2 regions of the Pelagibius sp. 7325 genome follow, and region 1 is predicted to be linked to the other one. Evidence: riboswitches for the same ligand, from Rfam matches in the RefSeq annotation. Region 1 holds a riboswitch; the other holds the start of a gene.
What was found. A riboswitch is a leader RNA that binds a small molecule or an ion and turns the genes downstream of it on or off. The one in region 1 is predicted to bind thiamine pyrophosphate.
Positions count from the first base shown of each region.

Region 2: it holds a riboswitch for thiamine pyrophosphate, as region 1 does, so the genes downstream of both, thiB (thiamine ABC transporter substrate binding subunit) here and thiD (bifunctional hydroxymethylpyrimidine kinase/phosphomethylpyrimidine kinase) in region 1, are expected to answer to the same signal.

Region 1 covers NZ_JBBKAH010000008.1:130,211-133,607, reverse strand. Annotated here, with positions in the region: gene WDC82_RS17950 (FAD-dependent oxidoreductase) at 1-766, opposite strand, end outside; gene thiD (bifunctional hydroxymethylpyrimidine kinase/phosphomethylpyrimidine kinase) at 771-1,643, opposite strand; TPP riboswitch at 1,700-1,803, opposite strand; gene WDC82_RS17940 (hypothetical protein) at 1,846-2,277, opposite strand; gene WDC82_RS17935 (hypothetical protein) at 2,544-3,397, opposite strand, start outside.
Region 2 covers NZ_JBBKAH010000013.1:133,369-136,765, forward strand. Annotated here, with positions in the region: gene thiP (thiamine/thiamine pyrophosphate ABC transporter permease) at 1-963, opposite strand, end outside; gene thiB (thiamine ABC transporter substrate binding subunit) at 989-1,993, opposite strand; TPP riboswitch at 2,049-2,168, opposite strand; gene WDC82_RS23360 (sensor histidine kinase) at 2,310-3,397, shown strand, end outside.

The sequences.
Region 1 (3,397 bases):
CGTAAGCGGCGTTCAGCAGTTCCATCAGCGAACGCGCCGAGACCGGCGAGCGCGAGGCACTCTCGATCATCGTGGCGCCCAGCATGTAGATCCCTACGCCTCGCGGCACGAGGTAGACGGGAATGCGGGGATGCAGCAGGCGGACGGTACGGCTGATCGCGAGCGCGCGGCAGCGCAGCACCAGCATCTCGCCGCGCACGCCGCGCAGTTCGGGAAGCGCGGGCCGCGCGGCAAGGCCGCGGCAGTCGACGGTGACGTCTCCTTGCGGGGCGTGGCGGGCGTCGGTGCCGAAACGCAGGACGGCACCGCCGGCGGCAAGACGCTCGGCCAGCGCCGCGGTTGCCGCGCGCGGATCGAGGTGGGCTTCTCCGGAAAACAACAGGCCCTGGCGGAAACGGCCGGCCAGGTCGGGTTCCAGCTCGCCGATCATTGCCGCATCCACCGCCTCGTGCTGCGTCGTGCGCCTGGCAAAGCGCTTCAGTTCGCCGCTGTCGCGGGCCGGCGCCAGCACCAGGGTGCCGCGCCGCGTCACGCCGCCGGCGTGCTGTGCCCACCAGTCCGCCGCCGCCTCGCCCAGGCGCACGACCTCGTCTTCGGCGCTCTCGCCTTCGCACCAGGGTGCCAGCATGCCGCCGGCCCACCACGAACAGGACGCCGGGCCCAGGTCGCAGGCGCGGTCGACCACCGTGACCTCGGCGCCGCGCTTCAGCAGCTCTGTCGCGCAGGTCAGGCCGGCCACTCCGGCGCCGATGACCGTCACCCGCATGGCGCTACCTCCGGACCGCATGCCGGACCGCATGCCAGACCGCATGGAAGTGATGCACCGGGCCGTGCCCCGAGCCGACCGCGAGGCCGTCCGCCGCGGCGATGGCACCTTGCAGGTAGTCGTGCGCGTCGCGCACCGCCGATGCCAGATCGGCGCCCTTGGCGAGGCCCGCCGCGATGGCGGCCGAGAGCGTGCAGCCGGTGCCGTGGGTGTTGCGAGTCGCGCGGCGCGGCGCTTCCAGGCGCAGCGTCCCGCCACCGCTGGTCACCAGCAGGTCGACGCAGCGCTCGCCCCTGCCGTGGCCGCCCTTCATCAGCACGGCTTGCGGGCCGAGCGCCAGCAGCGCGCGTCCCTGCGCGGCCATTTCCTCTTCGGTGGCCGCCTCGTCGATGCCCAGCAGGCGTGCCGCTTCCGGCAAGTTCGGTGTCAGCAGACTGGCCAGCGGCAGAAGCGTCTCGCGCAGTGCGGCGACGGCAGCCTCCGGCAGCAGGGCATCGCCGGACTTGGCGACCATCACCGGGTCGAGCACGATGGGCCGGCGGCAGCCGCGCAGGCTCCGGGCGACCGTGCCGATGATCTCCGGTCCGCCCAGCATGCCGATTTTAACCGCGGCGATATCGAGATCGTCGAACACCGCGTCGAGCTGCGCGGCGATGGTCTCGACGGGAATGGCGTGGACCGCGGTGACGGCGCGGGTGTTCTGCGCGGTGACCGCCGTGATGACGCTGGCGCCGTAGACGCCCAGCGCCGAGAAAGTCTTGAGATCGGCCTGAATGCCGGCGCCGCCGCCGCTGTCGGAACCGGCAACGGTGAGGGCAATCGCCGGTGCGTGCCCGCCGATGCCGGCCTTGGCTACGTGCAGTCGTGCTTGCGCCACCTCTCGCGTCCCCTCTTAAAGGGCCGGAAAAGGAAAGCGGATCAGGCTTATTTCTGGAGATGTCGTGACCCGTTCCCTTCGCCGGCATTACCCGGATCAGGTTCCTTGGGTTGACGCCTCAAACGTCTCTCAGCCCTTTCGAGCACCCCAACGGTAGGTCATGAGATAACAGGTCGCGCCGGCCCTTTCAAGGGGCCGCGGCTCAGTTCGCCGGGCCGTGCAGCCGCTCGCAGGTAAAGAGGGCGGACTCGGGCTCCAATGCCAACATCTGCTCGCGGGCGCGCAGGCGCCGAATGCCCTCGGCCTCCAAGGCGAGCACGAGCGGATGGTGCATGATGTAGTCACGCGCATCTTCCGGCGAGGTCACATCGATGGCTTCGACGCTGGCGGTGAGAGGCTGCCGGTCGTGATCGCGTCCCAGCCGCACGATGAAGAAACGCTGCTGCGCGATCTGCGACAGCGCGGTCGCCATGCGCTCGACGCTGTCCACGTCGTCGGTGTCGCGCGCGATCTCGTTGATCGTGCGGTAGGTCACCTCGACCAGCTCGTTGGCGAGCCAGCAGATGGCGCCGTCGGCGAAGACCCGCCGGCTGCGTGGCGTCTCCAGCGACAGCCCCCGGCTTATCCCTGCCATATAGTCAGCGAGATCGGCGACGCTATCCGGCGCAGGGATCCTGTAGCCGCTCCACATGAGCTCCCGGGTCCCTATGACCGCACAATAGCCCCAAACGTCGTGAAACGATTCCGGACCCACAGAGGTGACACGCGACATCCGATCCACTTCCTGTTCGTCGCAGCTAACTCAATGAAATCTGACGGAAATTCGTTAACGAACTCTCGCCATCGTCATTGGATGACCAGGGCCGGCGCTGTTCCCGCCGGAGGCCAAGGCCGTAAGTCTCAGCAATCCAGCAGAAACGGGCCGATGATCGACGGCTGCGGCCCGTGGAGTTCCGGCTGCGCGGCGGCGGGACGCACGCGGCCGGCCGCGGCCGGCGCCTCCCCCGGGCCAGGCAGCGCACAGGGGGGCGTCGGCAGGCCCGCACCATTCCACAGGATCGCCACCGTCCGCTTCACCTCCGCGCGCGGCAGGCCCAGTTCTTCCAGGTAGCGCTTGATGTGCGGCTGCCGGTCGCTCAGCAGCTCCAGGAGGGCGTCCCGCTCCGCCGCGCTCGGTGTCGCCTCGTTGGTCAGCCCGAACATCGCCGCTTCCTGGTCACGCCGAGCCTGCACCCGGTGGTGGCGTTGGCGGTTGGAGCCGAAACGGATTTCGAACCACGCCTCGCCCCGGGCGCCGCGCTGCAGCGCGCTGCACAGCTTGGGGCCGATGAGCGCGGGGTTGCAGTAGGCCAGGGAGAACAACGCCACCAGTTCGCGCGATCCGGCAAGGGTGGCGAGCAGTTCGCGGCCCAGCTTGCGCTGCAATACGGCCTCGACGTCGGGGCGTGCCAGTTCGAACAGCGCCTGCGCCTGCGCGCGGTCGATCAGAAAGCTAAAGCCGTTGCGCGCCTGTGGGTCTTCGCCCGGTATCCAGGGGCTGACCAGCCGTCGCGCCGCCGCCACGTCATGGCACGACAACGCCTCGCCAACCGCCGTCAGCCGGATGCGGTCCTGCGGCGTGAGGCGGATGCCGATGCCGGCCAGGTCGCGATCGAGGGAATCCCGCGGCGGCCAGCCCGGGGTGCTGTCCAGCATCGTAAAACCCAACCCCAGGGTGGGAAGGCCGCGCGGGTCACTGTAGACCCGCGGGACGA
Region 2 (3,397 bases), on a different contig from region 1:
GCGCCACAGGGTTGCGCGCGTCAGCACCTCGGCGGCGGTGGGGTTGAATCCGGCAACCGCGACGGCGGCCAGCGGCAACACCACCAGGCCGATGGTCACCAGCAGCGCCAGCGCATCCACCGCGATACCGATGCGCCCGCCGGTATCGGGCCGCTCGTAGATCCGGCCCTCGGTGAGCGCCGTGGTGCTGGGCACCGCGAGCCGCAACACCGCCGTCACGATAACGCTGCACAGCAGCAGCTGCACCAGCGCCAGCGTGACGGCGCGCCCGAGGTCGAAGTCGAAGCGCAGCGCCTGGTAGACGGCAACTTCCAGCGTCGTCGCCTTGGGTCCGCCGCCCAGCGTCAGCACCACCGCGAACGAGGTGAAGCACAGCATGAAGACCAGCCCCGCGGCGCCCGGCAGCACGGTGCGCATGGCCGGCCACTCGATAAGCCGGAAGAGATCGCGCGACTTGAGGCCGAACTGGCTGGCGACGCGCCAGGTCTCCGGCGGCACCGCTTCCACCGCCTGCAGCAGAATGCGCGCCGCGATGGGCATGTTGAAGAAGACATGCGCGATGAGGATGCCGGTGAGGCCGTAGAGGTAGTCCGCGCGCCCGAGGCCGAGGAAGGCCAGCGCGTCGTTCACCCAGCCGGTGCGCCCGTGCACCGCGGCAATGCCGAAGATGGCGACGATGGTGGGAATCACCAGAGAGAGACTGAAGAGACGCAGCAGCAGGCCCCTGCCCGGAAAGCGCCGCCGCGCCATCGCGCGCGCCACGGGGACCGCCAGTGCTACCGAGAGCAGCGTAGAGAGCGTCGCCTGGAGAACGGTGAACCACACCACGCGCCAGAGGTAGGCATCGGCGAGGTTGCCGACGAAGTCGAAACCCGGCGCGGCGAGGCCGAGCGCCAGCAGCGCACCGCCGACCACCGCTGCGACAACGGTGAGCGCGAGTGCGGCGGGCAGCCACCAGGGCATGACAAACAGGGAACCGGAGGCGGCGCTATTCGCTGACCGCCTGCAGCCATTCCTCCACCCAGGCCTTGCGCTCTGCGGCGACTTCCTCCGCCGGGAACAGCAGCGGCTTTGCCGGATCCACCAGCCTGTCGTAGGCGGCGGGCAGGCCCTCCGGCAGGTCGATCACCGGGTACATCCACTGCCCCGTCGGAAGCGTCGACTGGAAGCCGGGGGTCAGCATGAACCGGAGAAACTGCTGCGCCAGTTCCGGGTCGTCGGTCGACCGCGTCATCGCCGCCACCTCGACCTGCATGTAGTGGCCCTCGGCGAAGCTGGCGGCCCGGTAGCGGTCCTCGTTCTCGGCGATCATGTGGTAGGCCGGCGAGGTGGTGTAGCTCAGCACCATCGGCGCCTCGCCCTCGAGGAAGAGGCCGTAGGCCTCGCTCCAGCCCTTGGTCGTGGTCAGCGTCTTCCTGGCGAGCTTCGCCCAGGCCGCCGGAGCCTCGTCGCCGTAGACCGAGCGCACCCACAGCAGCAGGCCGAGGCCCGGCGTCGAGCTGCGCGGGTCCTCCAGGATGATCTTCAGGTCGTCAGGCGCCTCGACCAAGTCCCGGAGGCTCTTCGGCGGATCGGCCAGCACTTGCGTGTCGTAGACGAAGGCGAAGTAGCCGAAGTCGAAAGGCAGGAAGGTGTCATCGCGCCACGCGATGGGCAGCTGGAGATTGTCCGGCGTCACGCCGTGCGCGGCAAAGAGCCCGCTCTCCTTCGCCTCGGCCAGGATGTTGAGATCGAGCCCCAGCACCACGTCGGCCCTGTTGTTCTCGCCTTCCAGGCGCAGACGGCTGAGGACGCCGATGGAGGAATCGAGCGCGACGAACTCCAGCGTGCAGTCGCACTGGCCCTCGAAGGCCTCCTTGATCGCCGGGCCCGGCCCCCAATCGGAGGTGAAGGCATCGTAAGTGTAGACCGTCAGCGTCTTGTCCGCGGCGCCCGCGGGCAATGCGGCGAAACAGATCGCGGCGGCGCCAAGCAGGCAAGTCGAAAGGTGCATTATTCGCTCCATAGTATCTATGGGGCGGCTGGTTTTGAGAAACGGTGGGCTGGTGGTCGGCCGGTCGCTCAAATCCCTCCGCCGGCATTACCCGGGTCAGGTTCATCGGGTTGTCCGGTCTGCGGCAGGGCCGCGCCGGTCTCTCAGCCCTTGATGGGCACCCCGTTGAGACGGAGGCAGAATAGGGTCAGGGCGCTGCGGCTGCAAGCACTCCCGCCAACGCTCGGGGTCGGCCGTCCGGGCGATCTATGCAAGTGCTTTTCCCGGCGACACGCCTTATTGTGGGCCCTGTGAACGCCCCCCGACTGGTATCCCAATGAGCGAAACCTCCGCGCAGGCCAATCCTGCCCGGCACCCGGACATCCCTGCTCGCGTTGCCCGGCCGAGCGTCCTGCGCGTCCCCAAGGCCTCCATCGGCTTCTATCTCGTCGCCATGTTCTGCGCGGTGACCTTGCCGGTGTTCGCCTTCGCCGCACTGCTGCTGGCGCAGCTTCAGCTGAACGAGCGCGCGGCGCTGGAAAGCCGCACGGAACGCGAGGCGCAATTGCTCGCCACGGCTGTCGGCCATACGGTACAGGAGATGACCACGACGCTTCAGGTCCTGGTCACCTCGCCGGAACTGAGCAACGACGACCTGGAGGCTTTCCACAATCGCGCGCAGGCCGCACTGCGCCACGGCTCGCTGTTCGTGATTCTGGTCGACGAAGACGGTCAGCAGCTGCTGAATACCCGGGTGCCCTACGGAACCTCGCTTGGCAAGACCTCGAATATGAAGGCCCTGGAGGCGGCCCTGCGGACGGACGCCATCCAAGTCTCGGACGTCTTTTACGGCGCCACCAGCCAGCGCTGGGTCTTCAACGTCATCATCCCGCTACCGGACGACCTGACGCCGGACGGCGGCGCCCTGATCATCACCAAGAACGCCGATGAGTTGCGGGGGCTGATCAACCCCGACGGCCTGCCGGCGGGCTGGACCGCCGCCGTGATCGACAGCGCCGGCGCTGTCGTTGTCTCCAGCGCCGAAACGCCTCCGGAAGCGGATGCCGGCAAAGCGCGCCACTTCGACCCGGACCTGGCCACGCAACTGACCGCCACGAGCGGGGTTGCTTACCGCCAGAACGAGCAGGATAGGGAGGAAATCGTCGGCTACGCGCCGCTGCGGGACTCTGGCTGGAAGGCCGTGGTCTGGGGCCCAACCGTTGCCGCCCAGGCCTCGATCCTCACCACCTGGGAAAAGCTCATCTTCGGCAGTACCGCCCTGCTCGCCATTGCCATTGCCGCCGCGGTCTTCCTGGCCGGCAAGCTGCGCGTGACGATCGGCGGGCTGGCCAAGATGGCCGAGGATGTCGGCGATGGCAGGCGCGTCGCACCGATCCAGTCTCCGATCGCCGAGATCGACAGGGT